3 regions of the Paenibacillus sp. FSL k6-2145 genome follow, and region 3 is predicted to be linked to each of the others. Evidence: predicted binding sites of a transcription regulator. Region 3 holds the regulator's gene; each other region holds the start of a gene.

Region 1 (10,434 bases), 2.6 Mb from region 3:
GCGTGAATATTATCTGAAAGCGTTTGAGAAGCCATTTAAGGAAGGCGGCGCACAGTCCATGATGACGGCGTACAACTCCATTAATGGTACGCCAGCGTTGTTGCATCCATTTGTGAACGAGGTTGTCAAAGGCGAATGGGGAATGGATGGTTTCGTTGTCAGCGACGCAGGCGATGTAATGGGCATCAAGAACGATCATAAATACTATGATTCCCACACACCAGGTACGGTAGAGTCTGTTAAAGCTGGAATTGATAGCATCACCGATGATGCTGAGCTGTCCAAACAGGCTCTGCGTGAAGGATTGGAACAAGGTACACTCACGATGGATGACATCGATAAGGCGTTGTTCAATACGTTCCGTGTGCGTTTCCGTCTGGGCGAGTTCGATCCGGAAGAAGGGAACCCGTACGCTGCTATTGGTGAAGAGTCCATGATGACAGAGAAAGCAAAAGAACTGTCGCTCAGAGCCGCAAGAGAACAAGTCGTATTGCTCAAAAACGACAAAGGCACACTGCCGCTGGACAAAACAAAAGCTGGTAAAGTGGCTGTGATTGGTCAATTGGGCGGAACCGTCTATCGTGACTGGTATGCAGGCACCATGCCGTATAACGTATCCCCACTTGAAGCGATCCGTGGCAAAGTAGGCAGCGATAAAGTATCGTTCAAGGATGGAAATGACCGTATTACGTTAACTTCTGTAGCCAATGGGAAGAAGATTGGACTGGCAGATGGTGAAAAATCACCTGTCATTGCTTCGGGAGAAGCGGAGACGTTCATGGTGTCCGACTGGGGCTTCGGAAGTTATACCTTGCAGGCGGAAAGCAACGGCAAATATCTGACCACAGATGAAGAGACCGTAACGGCTTCCGCAGATGAAGTGTACGGCTGGTTCGTGAAGGAAGTATTCCACCTGTTGCCACAAGAGGATGGTAGTGTAGGTCTGACCACATGGAATGGCAAAACGGTGACTACACCTAATGGCGGAAACGATGCATTTGCGGTGTCTGAAGAACTGAAGTCTTTCGGTGCTACAGAGACATTCAAGCAGGATGTGATTGTGAATGGACTTGAGGAAGCGGTAGCAGCTGCCAAGGCTGCGGAAACGGCGATTGTCTTTGTTGGTAACAATCCGCTTGTAAATGGTAAAGAAGAAATTGATCGTCCAAGTCTGGATCTGGCCGAATCTCAGCAACGTTTGGTTGAGGCGGTCTATGCCGCGAACCCGAATACGGTTGTGGTCATCGTGGGTAGTTATCCATTCACATCGAATTGGGTTCAGGAGAACATCCCGGCGGTATTGTACACTTCACACGCAGGACAGGAACTGGGTAACGCAGTAGCAGACGTACTCTATGGCGACTATGCGCCAGCAGGCCGTTTGAACATGACATGGGTACAATCAGCAGATCAACTGACCGACATCAAGGATTACGATATCATTCAATCCGGTCGGACATATCAATATTTTGAAGGTAATGTATTGTATCCGTTTGGACATGGTCTGACGTATGCAACGTTTAAATACAGCAATTTGGAACTTAGCCCAGCTCAAGTGGGTACAGAGGGCAACGTTACGGTAACTGTAGATGTGAGCAATACGGGTTCAATCGCCAGTGACGAAGTTGTACAGTTGTACGTTCGTGCAGGCAAATCCCGGGTGAAACGTCCACTCAAAACGTTAAAAGGATTCCGTCGTCTTCATATCGAAGCGGGAGCTACAGCGAAAGTCAGCTTCACCTTGCCTGTTCAGGAACTGGCAATCTGGGATGTAACTCGTGATCGGTATGTCGTGGAAAGTGGAACTTACTCCATCATGGTTGCCAAGTCATCCTCTGATGTCCAACTGGTTGCAGACCTGACGGTAGAAGGAGAGACGATCCCTGCCCGTAATCTGGGTGTGGCTACTCGTGCCGAGAATTATGATGCTTACCTGTGTGTTGATCTGGATGAGAGCAAAGAGGGCGGAAGTGCTGTCCGTGTAGTTGGAGAGCAAGGATGGATTGCTTTCAAGGATGCCGATCTGGGTAGTGGGGCAGCAGCAATTGAAGCGCGTGTCTCCGCAGAACAAGCAGGTGCTGTGTTAGAAGTTCGACTCGGTTCACCAGACGGTACGCTCGCAGGACGTGTGGAACTGGCGCAAGGTGAAGCCCAGCAGTGGTCTACCGTGAAGGCTGAACTCACAGGTGCATCAGGTGCGCAGGATGTATACATTGTGTTGTCTGCAGGCGTGCGCATCAGTCACTTCGAGATTCGTTAAGTCAAATAACTCATGAAAAAGCCTCCGAACTTATTCGGAGGCTTTTGTTTATTGTTTGCTATCAAACGCATTTTTTATTGTCCATTAAACGTATTTTTATTTTCCGTCAAACGTAATCATTTTTTGCACAAATTGCTTCAATTGTTTGTTGGTTTCATTCAGCTGCTCAATTGTGCTCATGAAATTGTTTACGAGTTCAGCCTGTTCTTGGGAGCTGGCCGTGATCTCACCAAGTTCATTCTCCATGCCTTGAATGGATTGCCGAACCGAGAGAAGAGAATCTTCAATACGGGCCGTTGCTTCTTTGGTATCCACAGACAGTTTGCGAATTTCTTTGGCAACAACGCCAAAGCCTGCACCTGCTTCACCTACACGAGCAGCTTCAATGGCTGCATTCAAGCCGAGCAGATTGGTTTGTTCGGAGATTTCACGAATGAAGCTGGCGACTTGAGTTACATTGCCTGATTTCTGTACGGCTTGTTTGGAATTATTCCGGATCTCTTCGGTTGTGGCACTGAGTTCCTCGGAGTGTGCAGCTACATGCTGTACACTGTCAATTAACTGGTTGGTCAGATTTTCGGTAGCATCCATGAGCTGTTGCAGCTGGTCCTGGTCATCCATACTGTAGAGCAGGTTGAACAGGGCGATGACTTCACCTTTTTCATTTTTAATGGGGATAAAAGCCACGTCAAAAGGAACACCGAATAAATCTTTAGGATAGTGATCGAATCGTTTGACGGTACCGCCGTTGAGATCAGCAAAATTTCGATTTCCATCCAACAGAGGGTCGCCGGGTTGATAATTCAGTTGCTTTAACGATTCTCCTGCTGAGAAATATAAGAATTTTTCATGATCAATAACGGAGAGGGTTACATCCTGACGAATCGTATCTCGAAAGAAAGGCATACATGTAATTAATGCTTGAACAATATCCATATAAAAGATGATTCCTCCCTGGTTACCTTATGTAAACGGTTAAATTTTAAATGCTAACTTAGTAACTACCTATATTATATATCGTCATGCAATAGAGAAGAAAATAGAGAGAATGGATAAAACCTATTTCTTAAAGCAGACCACTATACGCCAACAAGACACGAGTCCGCTGGGGACCCGTGCCTTGTTAGTTGGTGAGGGGAATAAAACCAATGTTTACAGCATACTGAGCTGTATTGTAACGATGGTTCGAGTGGCTAGTGTTGCACTGACATCAATCAAACGTTGATTCCGACTGCCGCGGAAGGGAAGGGAGACATCACGCTCCGCTTCAACGTATCGCCCGTCAATAATCACATCACACAACTGGGCAAGCTCCGCTCTCGCAGGGTCGGTAATCAGTTCCTCATATTCAAATCCCGTGTAGGCCCATACCGTCAGATCAGGACGTGCAGCTCGGAGCTGCTGGACCCAAGACGTACATTCTGCTGCCGAGAAAAAGGGATCACCACCACACAACGTAACGCCATCCAACAATGGATGGCTCGTCACTTCATGCAGAATCTGCTGCTGCCGCTCCTCTGTAAAGGGCTCACCCGCTCGAAAGCTCCACGAATCCGGACTGAAGCAGCCTGGACAGGCGTGACGACATCCGCTGATGAACAACACAGCACGCAGGCCTGTCCCTTCATTCACCGATTCCGGGATGTAACCATATAGATTCACCGGTGCTTCACCCGATCCCGCACTTCGGCTTGCTTCGCAGCATTGAAGCGTACTTTGTAATCTCCGGTTAGATAGCCAGTTACGCGGCGTAACCGCTGGAAGTGCACATGGTTCTCGTGGGCTTCACAGCCTGGGCATACATCCCCAATGACGCCTTCATAACCACATGCAGGGCAGCGATCAATCGGATGATTAATAGAGAAATAACCGATATCCTGCGCCAGTGCATACTGCACAATTCGCAGGAAAGCTGCGGTGTTGGCCCGAACGTTTCCGTCAAGCTCCACATAGGAGATTGCACCCGCGTTACATAAAGTGTGGAACGGGGCCTCCAGTTCAATCTTCCGATAAGCTGGAAGAGTGTGGTATACCGGGATATGGAATGAGTTCGTATAATACTCACGATCATTAACCCCGGCAATGAGGCCGTATCGTTCTCTGTCGATCTTCGTGAATTTGCCGGACAAGCCTTCAGCAGGTGTGGCAAACAGGGTGATATTCAGGTTATGCTGCTCACTCATCCGGTCACAGAACTCTCTCATGGTCCGAATAATGTTGAGCGCTTCGTGGTGTACATGTGGGTCCTGCCCATGATGGCGCCCATAGAGAGCTGTCATACATTCCGCAAGACCGATAAAACCAAGAGATAATGTTCCATGTTTTAATAGATCGGCAACCGCCTCGTTCGGGCCAAGCTGTTCTCCACCTTCCCATACACCCTCCCGCATCATGAAGTCCGATGCTTTGGCAGGCTGTGCTGTCTGAATTCGGTAGCGATGCAGCAGGCCGGAAGTGGCATTATGCATAACCGACTCCAAAGCAGTGTAGAATCCCGCACGGTCAGCGACAGCTCTGGCACCTTGGCAGATGCCAAACCGGATGCCGAGTTTCACGAGGTTAATGGTGTTGAAGGACAGATTACCTTTGCCACTTTGACGATTGCGACCAAACCGGTCAGCCAGTGTACGTGTGCGGCATCCCATAGTTGCGATGATCGTATCCGGATCTTCCGGATGATAGAAAGGCAGATTGAACGAAGCATCAACATTGACAAAGTTGGGATACATCCGCCGGGATGAACAGGTGACTGCGAGGCGGAACAAATCATAGTTTGGCTCTCCATGAGCCTGATTGATCCCCTGTTTACATTGGAAAATATGTTGAGGGAACACGGGAGTCTCCCCGTTGCCCAGGCCACGGATGGTTGCTTCGAGCAATGAACGCGATACCAACCTTCCTTCCGCTGAAGTACATAATCCATAGTTCAGTGAAGTGAATGGAATCTGACCACCTGCCCGGCTGCTCATTGTATTCAAGTTATGAATCAGTGATTCAGCAGCTTGTCCTGTCTCCAGCTCAGTCTCTTCATAGGCGAAGGCATATGCGCGCGGGCACTGATTTTTCGCTTCGATGCTGTCCAGATAAAGCAGTTCATCCTCAAGCAGGGCATGCTCACCAAAGAGGCGTTGCCCTTTGCGATAATGTTTGCGGAACGATCGCTGTACATAAGGGGCCAAATCCCAGTCAATTTTATTGGCCGATACACCGCCATATTGACTGTTCTGCTGGGATTGGAAGATGATCGCAACCAGGGCCATTGCAGACATGATCGTCTGAGGTGTGCGAACCGATCCGTTGCCTGTATTAAAACCCGCAGCAAGGAGACGGTCAAACGGGATAAAGATGCAGTTGGTCGTTCCAAGTGCATACTGATCCAGATCGTGTACATACAGATCCCCATTCTCCACAGCTTGGGCAAGCTCTTCTGGCAACACATGACGCAGAGCATGCCACTTGGCGGTCTCCGAACCGAGCCTGCTCATCTTACCGCTGAAGGAGTCCCCGTTCAGATTTGCATTTTCCCTCAGCGTATCGGCGTCTTCTGCGCCAATAATGCGTCTTCCCAGGTCGGATAATAGATCGGATGCCGGTGGAGTGGCATACTCAAGCATGTTCATGTAAGGTTCCTCCTAAAATGATTTGGTTATCATTTAATTCACGTTAAATACTATATGTAGATTCGTATTATCCATTTATAAACTATATGTGGTTTTTTGGGTGTGATAATGGTCACACAACGTAGTGGGCAAAGTGGACTTTCCTTTAATTGCTGCGGATAAAGGTTTCCAAAGTCTGAGTAGAAGCGTATAATTTCTAGTTATCTTGCAAGGATAATATTCGAAGTTGGACAAGATGGACTTTAATCAAGCTGAAAAGGCGATTTGCAGTACATTTTCAGTCTTTAACTATCAGTTCAAGACCTGCTTTTGTCCGAAAACGGGCTATCGGCAGGCAGTATGATTCTCTTTTACTTCTACGGTGTTAATCATATAAGTATAGATTGTGACAGCTATTCGGATTCTTGATGAGCCCTTGTACGTGATTAACATTCTGATATACAGATTAGAAAGTGCAGCTAAGACAAAAGGGGTGGATCATGGGGACGGCAGAAGGCATTACGAGAGGCTTCTATGAAGATATAAAGGAAGCTGCGGCCCATATCGTAGACGTATTAAGCGGTATATTGAAGGTCAATACCATCTTTGTTGCCACGAATGACGGTGTGACCAATGTCATTTTGGAGGCCTTTAATCGTACGGAAGAGTTAGTTGTTAAAGGCAGTGCACTTCCTTTTACGGATTCATATTGCAGCCTGGTATTAAGAGACAACGGTAGTGTTCTTACGATCCCGGATACATGTGAACATCCGATGACACGATCCATGGGCGTTACGAGCGGACTTGGCAATCGCTTCTTCGTGGGCGTGCCTATTATGAGAAGATCGGGCGAAACATTTGGTACCATATGTCTAATGGATGATCCTGGTTATGTGATCAGCGAAACCGATATGAAGACACTGAAGGCGATGGCTGTATTCCTGGGCTATGTTGTCGATTTGGAAAGCACGTTGCATGTTCAGGAGCGGAAATTGAGTGATTCGGAACAAATGCAAGAACAGCTCCAGGCAGAGAAAGAACGTGCCGAATCTGAGGCCATGACCAAAACACAGATGTTGAAATTGATGAGTCACGAGATTCGCAATCCCTTGAATGGTATTTTGGGACTGACAGATCTGATGCGCACACCGGATATGCCAGAGGAGCAGTCCGAATATGTGAACATGATTGAGACAAGCGGCAATATTCTGCTTTCCTTGCTGAATAATATGATGAATTTCAACATTAATGAAGCAGGTAAAACGGTTATACATGATGATCCGTTTGATCTGGTAGGCACCATTGAGAATACCGTGTATCTCTATGCCGGCATTGCGACGGGCAAGAACATTGAGCTGGGATTAAATCTCGAACTGAATGTATCACAAGTGTTCGTTGGTGATGAAGTCAAGATCGGACAGTTGCTTGCACACGTCATTCAGTATGCTCTCGATTCAACGCGTGAAGGTTCCGTTCTGATCACAGCAGTGGTGAACGGAGAAGAATTGGAGGAGACTGGTACACTTCAGCTCAAGGTGAAGTACACGGGTCAGATGTTATCGGAGAAGAAGACACAAACCTTTAACAGCCAAGATGAAAATTTGAATATCCAAAAACTGATTGGAAGCAATCTGGGTTTAGCTGTAAGCCAGAATCTTGCCATTCTCATGCATGGCCGTATTCAGGTGAGCAGTGTGAAGGAAAATGAGACGGAATTCAATATCTCCCTTCCGTTGCGCAGATACTGGGAGTTACCTCAACTCGCAAGTATTCAGCAGCGGTTAAAAGGGAAAAAGGTGTTACTCGCCAAGGACCCTGACATTTTGCAAGGCGTCTCTTCCCTGATGCGTAGGTGGGAGATGGATGTACACATGACCTCGGGTTTAACATTAGCGCATGATTGGATCAAGGAAGGATTCATGCCTGATGTAGCCGTGGTGGATATGGGATTACTGGAAGGCGGAGCGGTTGATTTTGTACATGAACTGAAACAGCTACTGGAAAATCTGCCCGTCATTGTTCTTGTTCCTTATGGTATGCACATTGAATTGCATGAAGCAGAAGCCTTTGATGCTGTTCTGACAAAGCCAGTCAGACAAGCTGATCTGTTGAATGCATTGAGCATTACTTTGCCTTAAATCATGATCAGAGGATAAATCTTTATTCGGCCCACCTGTTATAGGTGCGCTTTTTTTTCATTTTCCATTTTCTGAGCCAAAGCCCTTTTATTCCGAGCTGGTTACGTTACAATAGAAAGTGAACTTCATCTTTATAACCAACAGAGGAGGATGTACATTGGATTATCGCAGATTAGGTGGAAGCGGACTGAAAGTAAGCGAGATCAGCCTGGGAAGCTGGCTGACGTACGGAGGGTATGTGGAACGTGAAAATGCGGTGAAATCAATTGAAACTGCATTTGATGAAGGCATCAACTTTTTTGATACAGCCAATGTATATGAACGGGGTGCAGCAGAAGAACTGCTTGGGCAGACGCTCAAAGCTTATTCCCGTGACTCTTATGTACTTGCAACTAAAGTATTTGGCAAAATGGGTGATGGTCCGAATGACCAGGGGTTGTCTCGCAAACATATCAAGGAGCAATGTGAAGCCAGCTTGAAGCGCTTGGGCGTTGAATATGTGGATATCTATTACTGCCATCGTTATCATACCGAAACACCAATTGAAGAAACACTCCGCGCGCTGGATGATCTGGTACGCCAAGGCAAAGTGTTATATGTCGGCGTCAGCCAGTGGACTGCGGCTCAGATGGAAGATGCATTAGGTACAGCAGATCGTCTGCTCCTGGATCGTATCGTGGTCAATCAGCCGGTGTACAACATGTTTGACCGTTATATCGAAAATGAGATTATCCCGCTCGGCGAGCGTAAAGGCATAGGACAAGTCGTATACTCCCCGCTTGCTCAAGGTCTATTGACCGGGAAATATACGTCCGTTTCCGATATCCCAGAGAATAGCCGTGCGGCCAAGCTAGGATGGGACGAAGGAAAGATCAATGCGGATCGCATCGGGAAAGTTCGTCAACTGATTGAAGTGGCGGACAAGCTGGATCTGAAGGTTGGCCAACTGGCCCTTGCCTGGATTCTGCGCCAGAACAATGTATCCAGTGCACTTGTCGGGGCGAGTCGTCCCGAGCAGGTAAAAGAGAACGCGGCTGCATCTGGCGTGAAGCTGGATGCTGCCATTGTTGAGGAGATTGAGAGCATCCTTGCTTAATCTCCTGTCAGCACACAAGCTGAGATGATATGCACTGATCCATAAAGCAAGGGATGTCCTGTGTGCCTGAATAGGCGAACGAGACATCCCTTTTTTGGAGAACGTTGAAAGGTTAGCTTATTGAAAGGCAAGATCTTACTGTGTAAGAGGCAAGGAACGAAAATTTAAGGCACACACACGGTTACGCCCTGTATTCTTGGCTTCATATAAAGCACGGTCGGCCTGTTCGAAGAAGTCGTCATCGTCATGAGCATCACAATGATCCGGATACACGGCCACACCAATGGAGATGGTTAGACGTGTTGTGTGTCCGTCGGGAAGAGCAAAATGGTATTTCTCTACTGCCTGCCGGATAGATTCGGCGGTAGCCACGGCCTGACGGTGTCCACAGTCGAGCAAGAGAATGGCGAATTCTTCCCCACCGTTTCGTGACACGATATCAGCAGAACGTGCGTGCTCAACGAGCAGTTGTCCAAGTTGCTTCAGGACCGCATCACCGGCGGAATGACCAAAGGTGTCATTTACCTTTTTGAACCGGTCAATATCAATGGCAAGCAAGGAAAGCTTTTGTTGGTAATCCCGCGCACGATGGAGTTCCAGTTGAAGTGATTTTTCGAACTGTCGTCGATTGCTCAGGTTGGTAAGATGATCGGTAGATGCTCTTTTTTCCAATAGAAATAACATTTCATTGGATTTATTAATGAATTCTGCGATGAAATAGATAAATATTCCACCAGCAAAGGAAATGGTCATTTGTAACGGATATATCTTCATTAATGAATTCATGCTGTCTGTATTCAACATAAGGATGATAAAGATTAATGTTATGCCAAGCAGATTCATTGTAATTATTTTGGTCAGTCTGGACCAGGGAGCATAGGCGAAGTATACACCGGACAGTCCGATCAGAGTCATGACAAATCCTGCATCTATAGCAGAGGATGATAAGCCGAACATCAGAATACGAAGGACCGAGATCATGAGTCCAGTAACGACCGAAGCCACTCCTCCCAGATATACCGCTGCGGTGACGATGGCCAGATGCCGTAGATCTACAATCGTAGTCTCGTTCAGAGGGAAGGAATAGTTCATGAGTACTGTGCCATATATACCGAATAATAAGCCGCCGATCAACTGAACACGTAACGAGGGAAAAGGCAATCGGATACTATAGAACTTCGCGATGATCCCGGACACATACATAAACGTAATCATGACACAGATATTAATGAAAAAAGTGCTAAACAACCGACATTCCCCCTTTTTACGCACATCCCTATATTTTATCTGAAAAGTGGTGCTGTAGCGAACCATATTATCCCAAATTTATGAGGGGATTGC
Region 2 (10,434 bases), 160 kb from region 3:
GGATGGTTAGGTTGTTCCACTTTCCAATAAGCAAGCAGGGGAAGAGCATAACCAAGATGAAGCTCTCCTCCGCCAGCAAGTAATGCCTCAAGGTTCACATGTTGTCGATCCAAGGCTTGTCCAAGAAGTTCATTGTTGTATGGTGACTGTTCTCCATGACCATATTCACTAAGCATCAACTGACCCTGCTCTGTGACTGTAATAATCATATATCCGATAGGTTTGCCTTCAAACTCAGCTTGCACGAGCCAGCTATGTGTACCCGGCCCCAGAGGGTAGAAGGCCAGATCGGCATTCTTCCAATGTGCTTCGGCGGTACCTTTACCAAGTGTAATAGCTTGTTGCTCTGCAAACCGTTGTACAGCAGCGGGAGCTAGCTTTTCATTCTGAATGACATGATGTTCGGGACTATATTCTGTAGATGATACGGGAGATAGTGAAGACGTTTTTTGTTCCTCTGCATTGGCTATCGACCAAAAAGAGAACAGGGCAAGACAACTGAGCAAGCCCAAGGTTATACAGGTTGTTTTCCGAGCGTTGTTCCAACATGTATGAAAGAATCGTTTCAAATTTACACCTACTTTTCATTTATCCGTTACCTGAGCGGGTCCTAGTTTCATTCTAGGGGACAGGCTATGCAAAGGTTGCCGCAACCTGTCGGGCAGCTGATCATGAATAAACACTACTTTTGCCAGCATTTGCAGGAAAAGTAGTGTCTTCGTCTATCTTAAGTGAAACATGCCGCTGCTAATGGCAGTCACTTTCACTTTGGGTTCATATTGCCAGATCATCTCGGTCCGGCGTGTCTCATACTGCAGTTTCATAGCTTCACGATCTATTACCGCCTGTTTTGCTTTCTCTTCTTCGGCATCTGTCTCGGAGTCGATCGGTACTGTGGCTTCTGCCGCCAGTTCTACATCTGCTCCAATGGGTTTAGCGTTAGTTATATCCAGAACTTTTTTCAGTGGTGCAGGTGGCGTGCGGTCAGATTGGACATTCTCCGTGTCTGAGGTTATGTTACCTGGTGATTCTACCTCAGGCGTATCTTCTCGGAGTACCGCTTCATAGTAGGTGTCCAACACGTCCAGCTCCAGATCAAGCCGCTCTTGGGCTTTCTCTGCCCAGCTATAATCGAGTTCCAGCAAGCGATTTGTCAAATGAGATTCCAAAGCAGCTCCGGCATCAAGTAACGAAACTTTAGCTGTCTGTACATGCATGTTCTCCGCAAGTCTCGGACTGAGATCACGTCGGTTCAGCTTGGTGCCGAATTTTTCTATAATTTCACCCGAGCGAAGGGAGATGCCGAGAAAATGCAATTCCTCCCGTTTCAAATCACAGGCGAATTCCACCTTGAAACACACACCAAGCCAAGGCTCATATACGGCTGGCGCTGTAGCGCGCAATTGCCGTTTGGCAGCCTGTTCGAACAGGTTTACGAAGGCACCGCCTTCACGGGCAGCGCCGAAAATCTGCTGCAGTCTGCGACTGCCGTACACCACTTCTTCACGTAATATTCGTCCTGGGCCCAGCTGTGGCAGTGATGGTGTAATACCGAAGTAACGGCCTAGAATAGTTTCTTTTGGTAGCTCGCCTTGAGGAGTGCCGTTGGTTACGCCATTCGTTCCATCAGGGTTAGGTACAACAGGAGGTGATGCTTGCACAACTTTGGCTTCTGCTGCTTCAATGGCCTGCTGATAACTGTCAGGATCAAATATAAATGTAAAGGACATCGTCTCAGCGGGTGCTCCGGTTCGTTCCACGAACCCCCAATAATAGGGACGATTGGTCAACGCTTTGTCCGCCTCAGGCGAGAGTTTGACTGTAACATGGGCAGGGGAACGCTCCATAATCTGACAATCAAGTGCTTCCAGATAGGTGAGAACATAAGCCTGCACTTCATGGGGAGACATCGTCATGAGTTAGCTACCTCCTTTGCGAAGATCTAACAACCCGGATACGGCAGGGCCTTCATCGGCAACCTCGCGTTGAATGGAGTTCAGCGATTTTCCAAGTGAGTCCATTTTACGGCGAATATCTTCATCAGTTTGTGATTCCAACATGATTTTGTACAAACTTTTCTCAATTGATTCCTTCTTCTCCAGCCGTTCCAGAATGACATCCAGCCCGCCGATCACCATCTCAAACATATTGATCTTCTCATGCAGCAGATTCAGAATGTGTTCCTCAATGGTTCCGCTCGTAGATAAATTGAAGATGTTCACGTCATTTTGCTGTCCAAGCCGGTGTACCCGACCGATCCGCTGCTCTACCCGCATAGGGTTCCAAGGCAGATCAAAGTTGATCATATGATGGCAAAATTGCAGATTAATGCCCTCGCCACCCGCTTCGGTTGCAATCATGGCTTGCACACGCCCGCGGAAGAGATCCATCATCCAGTCTTTTTTGCCTCGATTCATGCCACCCCGATAGGGTACAGCTGTAAGTCCATTGTTGCGGAAATAGTTTAGCAGATACTCCTGCGTGGCCCGGTATTCGGTGAAGATAATTACTTTTTCATTCATGTTCCGAACCAGTTCCATCGTTTTTTCCGCTTTGGTATTCTCCTTGATCGCTTTAATATGGGCCACGAGTTCCCAAATTTTGTCCCGAAGGGGAGAGTCCAGCGGAAGTTTCTTCGACAGATTAACCAGTGTCACGAACACGGCATCCCGACTGCTGCACACTTCCCGCTGCAATGTAACAAGGGATAGCATGCTGCTCAGATTGCCGCCAGCTTCCTGGTACTGGTCTTTAACAAAGGAAGTCACACCATCATAAAGCGCTTGTTCTTCGGGCGATAATTGCAGATTCACGTTGGAGACGTTCCGTTTGGTAAATTGAACGGGGCCTTCGCCGCGACGGTTACGAATCATGACTTTGGATAACTCGTTTTTAAGCTGTTCCTGATTTTTCGGAACCCGCTTGTCTACGACAAAGTTGGCCGCAAAGTCACCCTGACGACCCAGTTGACCGGGCTTCAGCAGGTTGATCAGATTGAACAATTCACTCATATCGTTCTGCACAGGTGTAGCTGTCAGCAGCAGACAATACTTTTTGCGCAATTTCAGCATGAATTGATAGTTGGTTGTTTTCTTGTTTTTGAGCTTATGTGCCTCGTCAATAATAATCATGTCGTAATCAGTATTCAGCAGCATATCTTTATGCGGGTCCCGTTTGGCTGTATCCATGGAAGCAACAACCACTTCATTCTGCCAGGAATAGGCCTTTTTCTGGGCAATCGCAGGGATGCCAAATTTCGAATTCAACTCCCGTACCCATTGCAACACAAGAGATGCTGGCACGAGAATGAGTACCTTGGATACGAGACCTCGAACCATATATTCTTTCAGAATGAGACCGGCTTCAATGGTTTTGCCAAGACCCACCTCATCGGCGAGAATGGCCCGGCCTGACATTTCAAATAATACTTTGCGTGCAGTGTCCATCTGGTGAGGAAGTGGAGTAAGGCCTTGTAGATGTTTCAAACACTGGATCTCGTCAAAATTGGGAATCAGGTTGGTCTCTTCGGCTTGAATGCCCAGTTGGAAGAGTCGATAATCCCCCCAAGGACCTCCTTTATCCAGTCGTGATTCCAATTGATTAATCCAGCTTCGATCAAATTCCAACGGAACGGGCAGTTCGGCTACTGGTTGATTCATGTGGTGCGGGTTTTTCCGGTTCATTGTGCTTCCTCCCCTGCCATACGTGATGACGTTTTATTCGTAGGTAATAGTATGGACGAATGAGAGTCAGTTCATAACTATACAAGTTGAACTACAGTTTATTTGCACGAACACTACGATGACAGAACAACCTTCCAATCGCTGTTATCCCCAGATTTCTTTGATTCCCTTTTCTGGAGGGGAAATCCGGGGATAGCGTATGCTTTCGATGCAGCTTTCTTTCAGAAAGCTTTTAGGCGAACGCTTCGCTTTTTCAGGTTTTTTCTGTCCTCTCCGTTGACGTGCAAATGATTAGTTTAACTTATATTGAACCCAGAAATTTAGTGAAGGCACATGTTTTTTCTGTGCCAAAAAATTCACAGATGTCGTATTCATGCGTATGAGGGTGTGTGAAGAAGCTTGTCCGAGTATAGGGAGTCTATGAAGATGGACTGTGATAAAAGTCATATGGGAAATCAATATATGGTGTATTATACTGAATTTATATCACTATATGTGGTGTTTTATCATAATTTACTCTTGTAGTGAAAATGTAGCGTTATTCGGGGAGGTTGAACGTAGCGATGAAATCAAACCAACGATCGCATCAATTAGAAGGACTTAGCGAAAAAATATTTCTGGACCGATACGCTTGGAAGGACGCTGATTCGAATCATGCCAAGGTCGGAGATGTGGTATTGGTATTAACGAAGGATGATCCCAAGTTCCCAACCAAGGAAGTGGGCGAAATCATAGAACGACAGGGCCAGCTTGTACAAGTAAGGACTCGAAGCGGAGAGATCCTCGAGACAAACGTGGAGAAACTGACACTTAATATAGAAAAAACACCGGAAGAGATGTGGGACCGTCTTGCCAAAGCCATGGCTTCTGTCGAATCCACAGCCGATAAGCGGGCAACGTGGGAGTCCAAGTTCCGCTCTGTGTTGGAGGATTGGAAGTTAGTACCCGGAGGCCGAATTGCTGCGGGTGCGGGGGCAAGCGATGAGTTGACACTCTTCAATTGTTATGTCATTCCATCTCCGCAAGACAGTCGGGGTGGCATCATGAGAACCTTGACCGAGATGACGGAAATTATGGCACGTGGTGGGGGTGTTGGCATTAATTTGTCCTCTTTGCGTCCTCGCCGAGCGGTGGTGAAAGGTGTCAACGGATCATCCAGCGGTTCCGTATCGTGGGGCGGATTGTTCAGTTATACGACTGGACTGATTGAACAGGGCGGAAGCCGCCGGGGTGCGCTCATGCTGATGATGAATGACTGGCATCCGGATGTGCTTGATTTTATTACCGTGAAACAAACGATGGGGCAGGTGACCAATGCCAATCTGTCTGTATGTGTGAGCAACGCATTTATGGAGGCTGTCAAGCAGGACGGAGATTGGGACTTGGTTTTCCCTGATACGAACGATCCGGACTACGACACCGAGTGGAACGGGGATATGCAGCAATGGAAAGCCGCAGGTCATTCGGTGGTGCACTATCGTACGCTGAAGGCTCGCGAAATCTGGCATACCATTATTGAATCAGCCTGGAAATCGGCAGAGCCTGGTGTGGTATTCATGGAGTACTATAACCAGATGTCCAACAGCTGGTATTTCAATCCGATCATCTGTACTAATCCTTGCGCGGAACAGGGTCTGCCTGCCTGGGGTGTATGTAATCTGTCAGCAATCAATTTGTCCAAATTCTACGATGAAACAAATCATGATGTGGCATGGGATGAACTGGCGGAAACCACTCGTATCTCGGCTAGATTTTTGGACAATGTCATCGATGCAACACCATATCATTTTGAGGAAAATAGATTGAATCAGCAGCGTGAACGCCGGGTTGGACTTGGCACAATGGGACTGGCAGAGCTGATGATTAAGCTGCGTATACGATATGGCAGTCCTGAATCTCTTGTTTTTCTGGATAAACTGTATGGATTCATGGCGAAGGAGGCTTATCTGGCATCAGCAGAGATTGCAGCAGAGAAGGGAGCTTTCCCAGCTTTCGAAGCTGAACCGTACTTACAGAGTGGATTCATGAAAAACATGGTTGCGACGTACCCTGAAGTGGGAGAGGCCATTCGTAAACAGGGCATTCGAAATGTCACACTGATCACTCAGGCGCCAACGGGAAGTACTGGTACGATGGTGGGCACATCCACAGGTATTGAGCCGTATTTCGCCTTCAAGTATTTCCGTCAAAGCCGTCTAGGTTATGATGAACAGTTCGTACCGATTGCACAAGACTGGCTGGATAAACATCCGGGTGAAGTTTTACCAGATTATTATGTGACGGCGATGGATCTGTCGGCTGAGAATCATATTCGGGTGCAGGCTGCGATCCAGCAATGGGTGGATAGTTCGATCTCGAAGACGGCCAACTGTCCGGCTGATTTTACAGTGGAGGATACAGCTGAGCTGTACGAACTGGCCTTCGACCTAGGCTGCAAGGGAGTAACGATATACCGCGACGGCAGCAGGGATGTGCAGGTGTTGTCCACGTCGAAGAAGGAAGAGACCCAGGCTGAAGATCAGAACACGGCAGAAGCTGAAGAGAAGACAGTCGTATCTGCCATAGAAAACCCGAATAATGCTGAAGTGCAGGCAAGTGATGGGACTTCCAATAGCCAGGACGGTGTTAGTACGCATTCTTCCGAGCAAACCCCTTCCTCTTCTACAGTGCTGGATAAACAATACAGAAGCCGTCCTCAAGTACTGCGCGGTGCGACATACAAAATCAATACGCCATTTGGCATGGCTTACATTACGATCAATGATCTGGAGGGAACGCCGGGTGAGATCTTCCTGAACGTGGGCAAAGCGGGATCGGACGTGTTTGCCATGGCTGAGGCACTCGGTCGAGTGTGCTCTCTGTTCCTGCGATACGGAGATCATGGGCACAAGGTTGAACTGTTGATCAAACATCTCAAGGGAATCGGTGGTTCGGGTGCGATTGGCTTCGGGGCCAACCGGGTGGAATCGATTGCTGATGCAGTCGCCAAAGCATTGGAAAGTCATGTACAAAGCGATGTGCAGGGGAACGAACCTGAAGCATTAATAGAACAGAATCAAGTGGAGAGCACGTATCCAAAAGTGGAGGATCAGAAAACCTTTAACGAATCGAGAGATTTATGTCCTTCATGCGGCTCGGCATCCCTGATGAATGTGGAAGGATGCAAAACATGCAGCAGCTGTGGGTACAGTAAATGCAATTAAATATCTCTTGAAAAAAAGAGAAAAAGAAAGGCATTCCTGACTCCATCATGAAGTCAGGAATGCCTTTTTGTCATTTAGCTAATTAACACCAATCCTGGCATCGATCTGCAAGTGATTGCAATTCATTAAATAAAACGCCAGCATGGTAGCCGTCGCACACGGCGTGATGTAACTGAACAGACAAGGGAAGGTAAACTTTATCGTTCTGTTGAACATATTTCCCCATCGTGAAAATAGGCAACAAGTAGGTTCCCTCATTGTAAATATTCAGATTAAATCCCGTAAAGTTCACCCAAGGAATACTGGAAACGGGAAAAGTATTTGGCGGTTCATTGGGTTTGGCAACAAATTGTTTGTGATCTTTGTAATTCTTCATATCTTCCAGATAACGATTGTGGAACGTCTCGAAATCTTCATGGAATGCTGTCCAGATCGTTGAGAAACTCTTGTCGTCCTCATGAAAAATCGTATAACTCGGAGACATTTCGTCCCAATAGCCCAATTTCCCCTCGGCATCAAAACAAGTTCGAAATTCTCTGTGTGCATTGACAACCGTAGAGATCATATAGATAAGAGCAGGATAGAATTTCAATCCTTTAAGCTTGAGTTCGGTACTCAATAGAGTGATATCCAGATTAGCAGTTATGCTGTAGGTACATCTGACCTGATTCAAGTAGTGGTCAAAGTATGGCTTTCGATCCCACTGATCTAACACGATTGAATTAAACATAAGTTATAACCTCCTAAATTTGAATAATGCCTTCATTTAGGAGGTATATTTGACTGATTTGACCATATCCTATCACATTCCCAGTATCGTATTTTAGAAATTGACCATCTCAGTATAACATGATACTGAATGTGTCGCTTATAGCGAAATCCTCTGCAAAACGCTTTTTCAACCTGCTTCTTTACTTTATAATTAAAATTGTCTTTATAACGAAGAAGAGAGGGGATTAGATGCGTCAGCCGATAGAAGAACCCATATTTTATTCTTATCCTGGAATGGTAGCGGTGGTGACTTCACGTCATGAGGGAGTCCAGAATGTGATGGCGTCCGGATGGCATACATACATCGGATCATCACCAGGCGTATATGGCATCTCCCTTCGTAAGGAAACATACTCCTATGAACTCATTGAGAAGAGCGGCGTATTCGGTGTTCATTTCCTACCAGGTCATCGATCGGAGTGGATTCAAGCTGCAGGAACGTTCAGTGGAAGAGATACGGATAAATTCACAAGATTCGGCATTCCATATGAGGAAGGAATCAAGGTAAGTGTACCCATTTTGACAGACGCTTATTTTGCTTATGAATGCAAGGTTATGGAGATTACGACATATGGTGACCATGAATGGATTGCAGGTGAAGTGTTGCAGCGATATCAGGATCAGAAGTATTTTCTGGAGAATGGAATGGTTGATCTGGAGAAGTTGCAAATCCCAATGTACACAGGGCGTTCAACATACCGGATCATGGATGCGAGGACAGAAGAAAAGATTCACCCGTTCCACCTCTAGGGTCCTAGGCAAGAAGAAGCAATTATGAGCAAAACTTTCAATCCGGTCTGACATAGGTTTATAATGGATATTGGCTGCTGAGCAAGTCGGCAGCCTTTTGTTATGAATTCAATTGTTTCAACCGTTGTGTGCGTGGGTATGCTGGTTTGCGCAAGCGGGACAGGTAATTTTAGCCACTCGATGAAAAGTACTATATTTAACGACAAAATTAGAGTATGATTTTACAGCTATATGAGCTGGCAGGAAAGGTTACATCGGTTTAATCGTTTGTAACTATTCCTGTAAAGTATGAGGCTTATTTCGGGCGTATAATGCTAAACGTGAACTCACGAATGAATATAAAGAATATTTTAATGATTAAACTTAATGGACAGGCAACTCGTCTTCTTTAAGATTATAGAATTCACACAGAATGTAGCATCATCGGATAGTGCTTCAAACAGAAGCTTTTCTTATGTTGTAAATGAAAGATGGAAGGTGCAATACGTATGTTAATGACAACCAGAACGATCAGGAGTTCCTTTATGCCCCCAACACCGATGTTGTTGACTCACAGTAACAAGGAGGGGAATGCATGTCACAATCGTTAAATCGTAAGAGACATATGAACGGACTTGACGGCTTGCGAGCCATCGCTGTAATTGCGGTAATCGCGTATCATCTGAATTTGGATTTTATTCCGGGCGGACTGCTCGGTGTAGGGATATTCTTTGTTCTCTCGGGATATTTAATTACAGATATTCTCGTGTCACAGTGGCAGGAACATGGACGCATTTCACTCGGTGATTTCTGGGTAAGACGGGTAAGGCGTTTGCTTCCAGGCATGCTGACCATGACAGCTGTGGTGATGATCTGGTTGGCCTGTACAGACCCATCCCGGCTCGCTGCGCTTCGTGGTGATATCGTTTCGGGTGTATTATACATAAGCAATTGGTGGTATATCTTTCACAACGTTTCCTATTTCGAAAGTTTTGGCCCTCCATCACCGTTTGGACATTTCTGGTCGCTGGCTGTGGAAGAGCAATTTTATCTTATATGGCCTCTTCTACTGATCGCAGCAATCGTAGTGTTCAAAAGAAAGGGATGGCTGGTCGTCTTCATTGTTGTTGCAGCTGAATTGTCTGCTGGTGCAATGGCCATCATGTATAATCCAGATTTGGACCCGAGCCGTGTATATTATGGAACAGACACGCGGGCATTCGCACTGCTTGCTGGTGCTGCTCTTGCCGTGGTATGGCCTAGTCGTAAGCTGTCGAGCTCTCTGCCTGGCATGAATCGGCTTGTGCTCGATGTGTCGGGACTTGCTGCGCTTGCTTTATTAATCTACATGATGCTGAATAGCAGTGAATATGATCCGTTTCTGTATCAAGGGGGCATGGTGCTTCAGGCTATTGCAACAACGTTGCTGGTAGCGGTGTTGGCTCACCCATCGTCTTTCCTAGGACGTATCATTGGAGCGAAGCCACTACGCTGGATCGGAGAGCGATCCTACGGATTATATCTGTGGCATTATCCTGTCATTATGTTAACCAATCCCGCGGTGGATACGGGAGGAGCACATCCTGTACGAATCATTTTACAGGTTGCTGCAACGGTTGTACTGGCTTCATTGTCTCTTAAATATATTGAAAATCCGATTCGGTACAACGGATTCCGTGATTCTTGGTCCCGATTATGGGGAAGAGGGCGGTCATCGATCAGTATACGTAACGTATGGTGGAAGCGGGCAGGTCTGTTGATGACGATTCTGCTGTTGTCCTATACGGTATCCCAGATGATGGTCTCACATGCAGCGAACTCCGACTCCCATTCGGTATCGATGTCCAACACATTGAATGGAGAGAATTCCGTGGCGGAGGAACAGGGACAGGATGTGTTGCCAGCTATTACAGGAACGTCAGGCTCTGGCCAAAAGAACGATGCTCATACACATAAACCGGAAGCAGGAACGAAAGATGATCCGGGGAAAAACGAGAAGCCAACAGGAGAGTCTGCTCCAGACTCGAAACCTGACGACCAAGACAATT
Region 3 (10,434 bases):
GATTGAAGTGGAGACACTGCGCAAACGAGTTGGCATGGTGTTCCAACAACCGAATCCTTTTCCAAAATCCATATACGATAACGTGGCTTATGGACCACGCTTGCACGGGGTAACCCAAAAGGCTGAACTGGACCAGTTGGTGGAACAAAGTCTTGTCCATGCTGCATTGTGGGATGAAGTGAAGGATGTATTAAAAAAATCGGCACTTAGTTTGTCCGGCGGACAACAACAGCGTCTCTGTATTGCACGGGCGCTGGCTGTCCAGCCTGACGTTCTGCTGATGGATGAAGCAACGTCTGCACTCGACCCAATCTCCACATTGAAGATTGAGGAACTGGTGAAGGAATTGCATCACAAGTACACGATCGTTATGGTTACCCACAATATGCATCAGGCGGCACGGGTATCTGGACGCACGGTATTTTTCCTGAATGGTGAAGTGGTGGAGGCAGCTGATACGGAGACGTTATTCTCCACACCGCAAGATTCCCGGACCGAGGATTATATATCTGGAAGGTTCGGTTAAGCGAGCTGAATTGGAATGATCCCGGCATACCCGGAGATGATGGATAAGGAGGACATGAAATCTATGATTCGCAGAAAAGAATTTGATCAGGAGCTCGAAGAGCTGCGTACCTTGCTCAAACAAATGGGTGAACATGTAGGAGCAGCATTGGATGGTGCTATTGAGAGTTTACAAACGATGAACGCGGAGAAAGCTCAGGTCATCATCAAGAATGATGCGAATCTGAATGCCCTTGAAGACAAAATTATGGAACTTGGCTCCAAACTGATCATCACACAACAGCCGGTGGCGAAGGATCTCAGACGAATTATCGTGGCATTCAAAATCTCCAGTGATCTGGAGCGTATGGGAGATCTTGCGCTCGACGTGGCAAAGGTGACACTCCGAATGGATGGACAGAAGCTGATTAAACCTCTGGTGGATATCCCGCAAATGGCAGAAATCGTGAAATCCATGATCGATGAATCCATCGAATCTTTCCTGAAAGAAAACACAGACCTGGCCTACAAAATGGCTCAGACTGACGATCAGGTCGATCAACTGTACAGTCACATGATCAGTGATCTCTATACGTTAATGACAGAGCATCCTAATCAGGCTTCACAGGCTATGCTGCTGATGATGGTTGGACGTTACATTGAACGTATTGGCGATCATGCCACCAACATTGGTGAGAGCACGGTATATCTGGTGACAGGTAAACGTCCGGATCTGAATCAATAGAAGAGTATTGCTATGGAATTGGGGAATCAGTACTGATTAAGTAATGCAATCATATGAATGGAAAGGACTTTCTCTCAGGTAGGCTGTATACAGCTGTCTGTGGAGAAGGTTCTTTTTTTGCGATTAAAATGAAGTGAAAAGAGGCTATTCTTTTTGATGTGACAGGTGGGTATGGTATCATGAGAGTAGATGTATTTTGAAGAGGTTGACCATATAATACGCGAGGTGCTGGAATGGACAAGTTTATTCTCATAGATGGAAATAGCATTATTTACAGGGCGTTTTTTGCAATGCCGCCTCTGACCAACTCGAAAGGTCTGCATACCAATGCGGTATATGGCTTCACTACGATGCTGCTGAGACTGCTTGAAGAGCATAAGCCTACACATGTTATGGTTGCATTTGATGCAGGCAAGATCACGTTCCGCCACGAAGGGTATCAGGAATACAAGGGCGGTCGGGAGAAAACTCCACCAGAGTTGTCAGAGCAATTCCCATTGCTCAAAGAACTGCTGAAAGGACTTGGCATCGCTCAGTTTGAGCTGGCTGGATTTGAAGCGGATGACATCATCGGAACATTAACCAAACGCGCAGATGAAGCGGGCAGACAGGTGCTTGTTGTATCGGGTGACAAAGATATGCTGCAGCTTGCTTCCGAAAATGTACATATCGGTCTGACGCGTAAAGGGGTAACCGATATTGAGCTGTATGATCCTGCTCAGATTAAAGAGCGTTATGGTCTGACGCCGCTGCAAATCATTGATCTCAAAGGTCTGATGGGCGATGCGTCCGATAACATTCCGGGGATTCCCGGAGTTGGAGAGAAGACAGCGTTGAAACTGTTGCACCAGTTCGGATCGGTAGAAGATGTGCTGAACGGCACAAGTGAGCTGAAAGGCAAGATGAAAGAAAAGATCGAGACCCATGCCGAAGATGCCCGGATGAGCAAACAACTCGCGACGATTCACCGGGAAGTTCCGCTGGAGCAGACATGGGAGGATATGCAATTCGCTGGATTAAAAGAAGAACATGCTGGCCCTGCACTAGCTAAGCTTGAATTCAAATCCTTGCTCGAACGCCTGTCGTTCAGTGGCAGCATTGGTTCTGAACAGGAAGCGGTCCCTGCTGCCGAGGTAGAGTCTTCCATAGCAACAGAGGACAACATCAGTGAGCTGTTCAGTTCACTGGATTCCATTGATGTCCTCCACGTGGAGACACATGGGGATAACCCGCACCAAGCGAAATTGATTGGACTAGCTCTAGGTTCCGCTGGAACGTATACGTTCATATCTCCCGAATTGCTTCATTCCGAGGCTGCGGCTCCAGTGCGGGCGTGGCTTGGTAATTCAGACCAGCCGAAGCGCGGTTATGATCTTCATCGTGTAGACCTGGCCCTGCATGCGCATGGCATTGAATTCGCTGGTGCGTCATTTGATGTACAACTGGCAGCTTATTTGCTTGATCCAACGGAATCCAACCAGACGATTAGTGGACTCACGACCAAGTATGGTCTGCCGTCGCTTGTAGAGGATGACACGGTTATGGGCAAAGGGGCCAAGTACAAGGTGCCGGAAGTAGAGATCTTGGGTGATTTCCTGTGCCGCAAAGCCGCTGCTGTCGCAGCCATTATTCCACTTCAGGAGCAGGTGCTGGAAACGGATGAGATGAATTCGTTGTTCCATGAACTGGAGATGCCGTTGTCACGCATATTGGCGGACATGGAGAAACAGGGCATCAAGGCCAATACGGCAGATCTACAGGCTTTGGGCAGTGAGTTTGAAGAACAGATCAGCAGGTTGATGGCTGAGATCTACAAGCTGTCAGGAACGGAATTTAATCTGAATTCACCAAAGCAACTGGGTGAGATTTTATTTGATAGATTGGGCTTGCCAGTGGTGAAGAAAACCAAAACGGGTTACTCCACAGATGCTGAAGTATTAGAGAAATTGGCCCCTTATAATGATGTGGTCAAGCATATTCTGCAATATCGTCAGCTTGCCAAGCTGCAATCCACTTATGTGGAAGGATTACTCAAAGAGATTTCCGATCGCGATGGCAAAGTGCACACGTATTACCGTCAGACCATTGCTGCAACGGGACGACTTAGCAGTCAATTCCCGAACTTGCAGAACATTCCGATTCGGATGGAGGAAGGTCGCAAAATCCGGAAGGTATTTGTTCCTTCGGAACCCGGATGGTCCATTTTGGCAGCAGACTATTCCCAGATTGAACTGCGTGTACTGGCACACATTTCGGACGATGAGCGCTTGAAGGAAGCATTTGTCAATGATATGGATATTCATACAAAGACCGCTTCGGATGTATTCGGCGTGAAGCCTGAGGATGTGGATGGGGATATGCGTCGTTCCGCCAAGGCAGTAAACTTTGGTATCGTGTATGGAATAAGTGATTATGGTTTATCCCAGAACCTGCACATCACACGTAAAGAGGCCGCGCAGTTTATTGACCAGTATTTTGAAGTATTCCAGGGTGTCCGTCGATATATGGATGACATTGTGAAGGAAGCTCGCCAGGATGGTTACGTCAAAACGCTGTTGGAACGACGTCGCTACCTGCCAGAGATTAACGCCAGTAACTTCAATCTGCGTTCCTTCGCAGAGCGTACGGCGATGAATACACCGATTCAGGGAACAGCGGCAGATATCATCAAGCTGGCCATGGTACAGATGGATGAAGCGCTGCGGGAACGCAATTTGAAGAGCCGTATGTTGCTTCAGGTGCATGATGAACTTGTATTCGAAGTGCCTGCGGATGAATTGGAACTGATGAAAGAGTTAGTCCCTTCTGTTATGGAAAAAGCATTGGAACTGTCGGTTCCGCTAAAAGCAGAAGTCAGCTTTGGTGATAACTGGTACGAAGCGAAATAAATCAAGTGCTGCGCGGTTTTTCCGGTATTTTACAAAAGGACTTTCCATGTTTGAGATATAAGAAAAGGGTCCCGCTGAGCGCCATCTTCCGTTATAATATAGGGGAGGTGAGAACATCATGCCGGAATTACCGGAAGTCGAAACAGTCAGAAGAACATTGAATCAACTTATTGTAGGCAAAACGATTGATCATGTTACCGTTAGCTTGCCGCGGATTATTCAGCGGCCGGACGACATAGATGCATTTGCAATGGAACTCGCGGGACATACCGTCATTGGGGTGGAGCGTCGAGGCAAGTTTTTGCGTATTTTGCTGGACGGGCTGGTGCTTGTCTCCCATCTGCGGATGGAAGGAAGGTACGGTGTGTACGAGCAGCATGAAGATGTGGAGAAGCATACACATGTGATCTTCCATTTTAATGATGGTACGGAATTGCGTTATAAGGATGTGCGTCAGTTCGGTACGATGCATCTGTTCAATGCAGGTGAGGAACTGGTGTCCAAACCTTTGCTGAAGCTGGGACTGGAGCCGCTTGATCCCGCCTTTACGGTAACTGCATTCCGTGAGGCGGTTGGCAAGCGCACAACCAAAATCAAGGCAGTGCTTTTAAATCAGGCATATGTGGTCGGTATCGGGAATATTTATGTGGACGAGGCTCTATTTCGCGCAGGTATCCATCCCGAGACCATCGCCAAGACACTGACCGAAACTCAGTTAACGGTGCTGCATGAAGCGATTGTAGCTACGTTGCAAGATGCAGTGAATGCAGGGGGATCTTCCATCAAGTCCTATGTGAATGGACAGGGTGAGATGGGGATGTTCCAGCATCAACTGAAAATCTATGGACGCAAATCAGAACCTTGTACAACATGTGGTACGTTAATTGAAAAAACGGTGGTTGGTGGCCGTGGCACGCATTTTTGTCCGAACTGTCAGCTGCTGTAACATGAACTGAATGAACGAAATGATGAAATCATAGCACCCTTGGATTCCTCCCTCCATATACTGATATGGCAGAAATAAGCGGGCGTATACCCATACTGGCATCTTCAGTTGGCACGAGTACCGCACAGAGGAGGAGTCCGGGGTGCTGCATCATTTTATTTCATTGCTGGCGCTTGCTTTGGCGCTTAGTTTAGATGGTTTTGGAGTCGGGATTACATATGGGTTACGGAGGACTAAGATTCCCCTGTTATCTATCGCTGTTATTTCGATCTGTTCGGGATTGGTTATTGCCTTGTCGATGCAAGTAGGTGTGTTGTTGTCCCATGTGGTGTCACCGGATATCGCTTCGATTGTGGGAGCCGTCATATTGATAGGTATTGGCGCATGGTCATTGTTGCAACTTATTCGAAAGCAAGGCAAAGAACAGCTGGAAACAGACACTGGAACGGGTGAGGGAAGAGAAGCAACGGTAACTGGGATGGGAGAAGCACAAGAGAAACTGTCGGATTCAAAGGGCAGGAATCAGGTGCTCGCGCTGGATCTGGAACAGTCGGCTTCAAGTGGATCACTGGAACGAATGGTATTTACACTGGAGCTGCGCAAGCTGGGCGTTGTCATTCAGATCCTTCGCAGTCCCTCCAAGGCGGATATGGATAACTCGGGGAGTATATCTGCCCAGGAAGCGATGTGGCTTGGTATTGCCCTGTCTCTGGATGCGTTTGGAGCAGGTTTGGGAGCGGCACTTCTGGGATTCCCTACACTATGGACAGCACTCATTATTGCACTGTTTAGTGGGGCGTTTCTGTCACTCGGCATGAAGGTTGGCCTACGATTCTCAGCTCTGCGCTGGATGCGAAGACTGTCTGTATTGCCAGCACTATTGTTAATGATTATGGGAATAATGAAGCTGTTATGAGGTGAAACGATGAATATAGGCTTAACCGGCGGGATCGCGACAGGCAAAAGCAGTGTTTCCGCCTATCTCGCCAGTAAGGGAGCGTTGCTCATCGATGCAGACGTTATTGCCCGGGAAGTTATGATGCCCGGGCATCCCGTGTTGGCCGCCGCTGTTAAGCGGTTTGGACAAGCCATACTGAACGAAGATGGAACACTGGATCGGAAAAAGCTTGGGAGTATTGTTTTTCAACAACCTGAGGAACGAAAGGCACTTGAGGCTATTACACATCCGGCGATCCGAAGAGAGATGCGCGAACGGGCTGCTGCATACGAATTGCAACATCCGGATAAACTTGTGGTGTCAGATATTCCTTTGCTCTATGAATCAGGTCTGGAAGATGGTTTCGAGGAAGTCATGGTTGTATATGTTCCAAGGTCGATCCAACGAGATCGCTTGATGAGTCGGGATGGAATGACTGCAGCACAGGCTGAGGCACGAATGGATGTTCAGATGGATATTGAGCGCAAAAAACAGCTGGCAGACATTGTCATTGATAACAGCGGCTTATGGTCTGCGACGGAGCAGCAAATTGACTCATTTCTACAGCGTAAGGGTTTGTTATGAGAGTATTACGCAAGAAACGTGTACTGCTGTTGATGTTTGTGTCCTTTGTACTGGTATTATTTCTGAATACAAACTGGATGGCATGGTTCTATCCCATTCATTATAAGGAAGAGATTCGTACCCAATCTCAGAGCTATGAGGTTGATCCGTTTCTGATTGCTTCCATTATCAAGGTGGAGACCAATTTCAAGACAAGCAAGGAATCCAAACGAGGAGCCATTGGGCTCATGCAACTGATGCCAGACACGGCCAACTGGATACTGGAACAAGCCAAAATTCCCGACACTTCGCTGGAGGAATTAAAGCACGAGCCTGAACGCAATATTCAGTTAGGTACATGGTATCTGCGAAATCTGTCCGATCAATTCGATGGCAATGAAGCAGTTATGATCGCTGCCTATAATGCGGGTCCAGGCAAAGTGAACAGTTGGCTTAGAGATGGTGTATGGGATGGCTCGTTTGATACGGTGAAAGATATTCCGTTTGGTGAAACGCGTCACTATGTACAAAGAGTCATTTACTATTATAATCAGTATGTAAAGATCTATAATACGTTCTAAGTATATAAGTAGAAGCACAGAGCAGGCCGGTTATTCACCGGCCGCTCCATGCTCCTCTTGTAGCGTATTACGATGCAGATATTATTGGTATTGACCTGCCAATTGCTGTTCTGCAATTGTTACCAGACGCTTCGTGATGTATCCACCGATCGAACCGTTCTCGTAAGAAGTCATGTTACCTTGGTATCCGTCTTGTGGGATGCTGATTCCGAGTTCTTGAGCAACTTCGTATTTCAGTTGTTCGAGGGCTGCGGAAGCTCTAGTTACCACCAGGTTGTTGGAGTTACCGTTGCTTTGTGCCATTGCTGTTCACCTCCTCGCGGGTTGGTAAAAGTATTATGTGTAGGCAATGCGTTTTTCATTACAAAATCAGTACAGGGAATATGTGGTAAAAAGTAAAACGTGGGAAGTGATCTGATTTGAAGTGTCCTTATTGCGGTTATATGGGTACCAAAGTGCTTGATTCGCGTCCGGCCAACGAAGCAAAATCCATTCGTCGTCGCCGTGAGTGTGAGCAGTGTGCCCGAAGATTTACAACGTTTGAGATGATTGAAGAGACTCCACTGATTGTTATTAAGAAAGATGGCAGTCGTGAAGAGTTCAGCCGGGATAAAATTCTCCGCGGGCTTATTCGTGCCTGTGAGAAACGTCCAGTCTCCGTAGAGACCCTGGAAATGATGGTATCTGAAGTGGAGAAATCTCTGCGTAATACAGCTGATGCTGAAGTTGAGAGTCGCCAGATTGGCGAGCTATTGATGGAACAATTGTTTCCGGTCGATGAAGTGGCGTATGTCCGTTTTGCGTCGGTATACCGCCAGTTCAAAGATATCAATATGTTCATGAAAGAACTGAAATCCCTGTTGTCCAAAGACGATCTGGAGGATTAGTGAAGTGGGTAAAGGGAGAAGAGCAGTCTGGAGTTCCAGTCCGTATGTGCCAGTGAAATCGGTTGTTCTTCTCCAAACACTTTGGATCATGAAAAAGTGATTGACAGCGAAAGCTGGATTTTATATGATATAGGAGTCGCCTGTGGAACGTAGCAGTGTTGGACAAGTTATCTATTTCATATCCTGGGGCCTTAGCTCAGCTGGGAGAGCGCATCGCTGGCAGCGATGAGGTCAGGGGTTCGATCCCCCTAGGCTCCATAATCAAGAACGCCATCACATTATTGCGATGGCGTTTTTTTTGTGGTGAAATAAATCAGAACATTTATTAATGAAGTAGAATTTTGGACTTGGGGTCGAGCTTGGGGACGAATATTCTAGATGCAAAAATCGAGGGTTTAAAGTCCTGATCGTAGAGTTGTCAAAAAAGTACAGTTTGAAAACAAGGAGACCCTTCCGGCTGGATATTGTCCAACCGGAGGGGTTTGTATTTTTCTGTATACGCTTTCACTTAACCAGATATTCAACGAACCTTACAAAGATCGTGGCTACTTCGGCGCGGGTGGCGTTGGCTTTGGGAGCAAAAAAGTTGTCCGGCTTGCCTAATACGATGCCGATGTCCCGCAGTGCCTGAACGGCCTCCAATGCCCAAGAGCTGATCTCACTCTCGTCCGCGAAGGACTTTGAGTGGCTTTCAGGTATCTCATAGCCCTTGTACTTCATGTAGTTGTACAGGATCACCAGCATCTGCTCGCGCGTCATCGGTGAATTGGGGTCAAACAGGTCTGCGTTTGTACCGTTGACTATGCCTTTTTCGGCCGCCCACTCGGCTGCCGCCGTGTACCACTGTCCGTCCGTCACGTCGCTAAAGCGGGAACTCGTATAGCTGGAGAGGTTTACGTTCTCAAGATTGGCCAGTACCTGCACGAACATTGCACGCGTCATTGCGGTGCCGGGTGAGAACGTTGTGGACGTCGTGCCGTTGAAAAGATCGTATGTGTAGGCGAAATTTATATCGTTGTAGAACCAGTCGTCCATGTTGGCATCCCTGAAAGGATTGCCTGTTATCACGAGGAAGCCCAGTGGGGTGGCGTCATCAAACGCCAGCTCCGTACCCTCACGGATGTTCAGCGACATGCCGTTGTCTAAGCCAACTCTTGCGCCGCTCGGTCCTACCACAACCGCTCCGCTGCTCCGTATCTTCGATCCGTCGTGGATATGCAGCTGGTTGCTGTTTGGCAGGTCCACATGCGCGTCTTTGCCGCCTACAGTGACCGTACCGTCGCTCGATATCGTCGAGCCACCCGAAATAGTCACTGTGCTGTTGCCGCCGGGTAGTGTCACTTCGGCGCTCTTGTCTGCCGGAATGGTTACCTTACCGTTTGAGTCTATCGTTGTGCCTTCGGGCACCTTAATCTTCGTCCCGCCTTTGGTCGTAATCTCGCCGCCACCGGGGAGGGTGGTGTTGCCGTTTTTGTCTGTGACCGCGGATTTATCCTTCGGTGTATTCACTGTGTAGGTCGACTTTGGCGTTCCAGCGTCTGTCCCGGTGCCCGTATTGTCAGTGTTGCCCGTATTACCGATGTTGCCGGTATTTCCGGTGTTGCCCGTATTGCCGCCAGAATCAGGCACAGTGGGGTTCGTCGTCTTCATCGGCGTCGTCGTCGCACTGATCTCCGCGCCGTCGCCCTTTGCGTTCACCGCGATGATGGTGAAGCTGTAGCCTTGACCGTTTGTCAGGTTCTTGAAGGTATATTTGGTCTCCGCCGCATCCAGTGTGACCGGCGTTACGTTGCCATACCATACCTTGTAGCCCAATATCGGACTGCCACCGTCGTCAGCAGGAGCAGTCCAGCTCAATGTGACCTGTCCGTCACCCGCTGTCGCCTTGAAGCCGCTCGGAGCACCGGGCACGACCGGTTTTCTCTGCGCGAACATCCAATCAAAGACATCTGTGTAGTCATTGTTCCAAGCCGGCAAGTTAGAGGACTGCGCCGTAGGAGCTATACTCCAAGTTCCCATAGTGATCTGATTGTAAAGAACCGCTGCTTCCACTTCATGTGCTATATAATCAGCCATAACAGGTGTATTGGCAGGATTAGGCCTCAGATTCGGCTGATCAAATTGATTGTAGGGCCACGTAAGAGCCTCATTACTCTCAAAGCGTGAAGCCCTTGCGTTGATCATTTTCGGCATATTGTTATTGATGAAGTTATTGAGGTTAGTCTGGTAGCCTCCAACATTATGAGCATTTACAAACATCCAATAGGCCAGGTTGTTGTGAGCGTCATTGTCCTTAGCGTTCGGTGAACCACTTACCGGGGCCATAGGTGCAGCGGCAGCGAAGAAGCCAGGATAGCTGTTAACTAAGTTGTTGGTATACTG

What was found. Region 3 encodes NrdR, which represses ribonucleotide reductase genes. Its sites were predicted from a motif close to AACACNATATATNGTGTT; they were not measured.
Region 1: a site for NrdR is predicted at 5,927-5,944, ahead of NZ043_RS07100 (anaerobic ribonucleoside triphosphate reductase). Genes of this name have one in related genera too.
Region 2: a site for NrdR is predicted at 4,169-4,186, ahead of NZ043_RS19730 (adenosylcobalamin-dependent ribonucleoside-diphosphate reductase). Genes of this name have one in related genera too.

What each region holds. Positions count from the first base shown of each region.
Region 1 is NZ_CP150267.1:1,613,794-1,624,227, reverse strand. It holds gene NZ043_RS07115 (glycoside hydrolase family 3 C-terminal domain-containing protein) at 1-2,260, shown strand, start outside; gene NZ043_RS07110 (methyl-accepting chemotaxis protein) at 2,357-3,196, opposite strand; gene nrdG (anaerobic ribonucleoside-triphosphate reductase activating protein) at 3,413-3,922, opposite strand; gene NZ043_RS07100 (anaerobic ribonucleoside triphosphate reductase) at 3,919-5,880, opposite strand; gene NZ043_RS07095 (histidine kinase dimerization/phospho-acceptor domain-containing protein) at 6,360-7,997, shown strand; gene NZ043_RS07090 (aldo/keto reductase family protein) at 8,155-9,093, shown strand; gene NZ043_RS07085 (diguanylate cyclase) at 9,229-10,341, opposite strand.
Region 2 is NZ_CP150267.1:4,412,880-4,423,313, forward strand. It holds gene NZ043_RS19715 (hypothetical protein) at 1-569, opposite strand, end outside; gene NZ043_RS19720 (YqhG family protein) at 723-1,916, opposite strand; gene NZ043_RS19725 (SNF2-related protein) at 1,920-3,683, opposite strand; gene NZ043_RS19730 (adenosylcobalamin-dependent ribonucleoside-diphosphate reductase) at 4,247-6,886, shown strand; gene catA (type A chloramphenicol O-acetyltransferase) at 6,969-7,616, opposite strand; gene NZ043_RS19740 (flavin reductase family protein) at 7,847-8,407, shown strand; gene NZ043_RS19745 (acyltransferase family protein) at 8,982-10,434, shown strand, end outside.
Region 3 is NZ_CP150267.1:4,255,519-4,265,952, forward strand. It holds gene pstB (phosphate ABC transporter ATP-binding protein PstB) at 1-526, shown strand, start outside; gene phoU (phosphate signaling complex protein PhoU) at 590-1,249, shown strand; gene polA (DNA polymerase I) at 1,483-4,137, shown strand; gene mutM (DNA-formamidopyrimidine glycosylase) at 4,256-5,083, shown strand; gene NZ043_RS19010 (MntP/YtaF family protein) at 5,184-5,999, shown strand; gene coaE (dephospho-CoA kinase) at 6,009-6,605, shown strand; gene NZ043_RS19020 (lytic transglycosylase domain-containing protein) at 6,602-7,165, shown strand; gene NZ043_RS19025 (alpha/beta-type small acid-soluble spore protein) at 7,247-7,468, opposite strand; gene nrdR (transcriptional regulator NrdR) at 7,585-8,052, shown strand; tRNA gene NZ043_RS19035 (tRNA-Ala) at 8,238-8,310, shown strand; gene NZ043_RS19040 (S-layer homology domain-containing protein) at 8,557-10,434, opposite strand, start outside.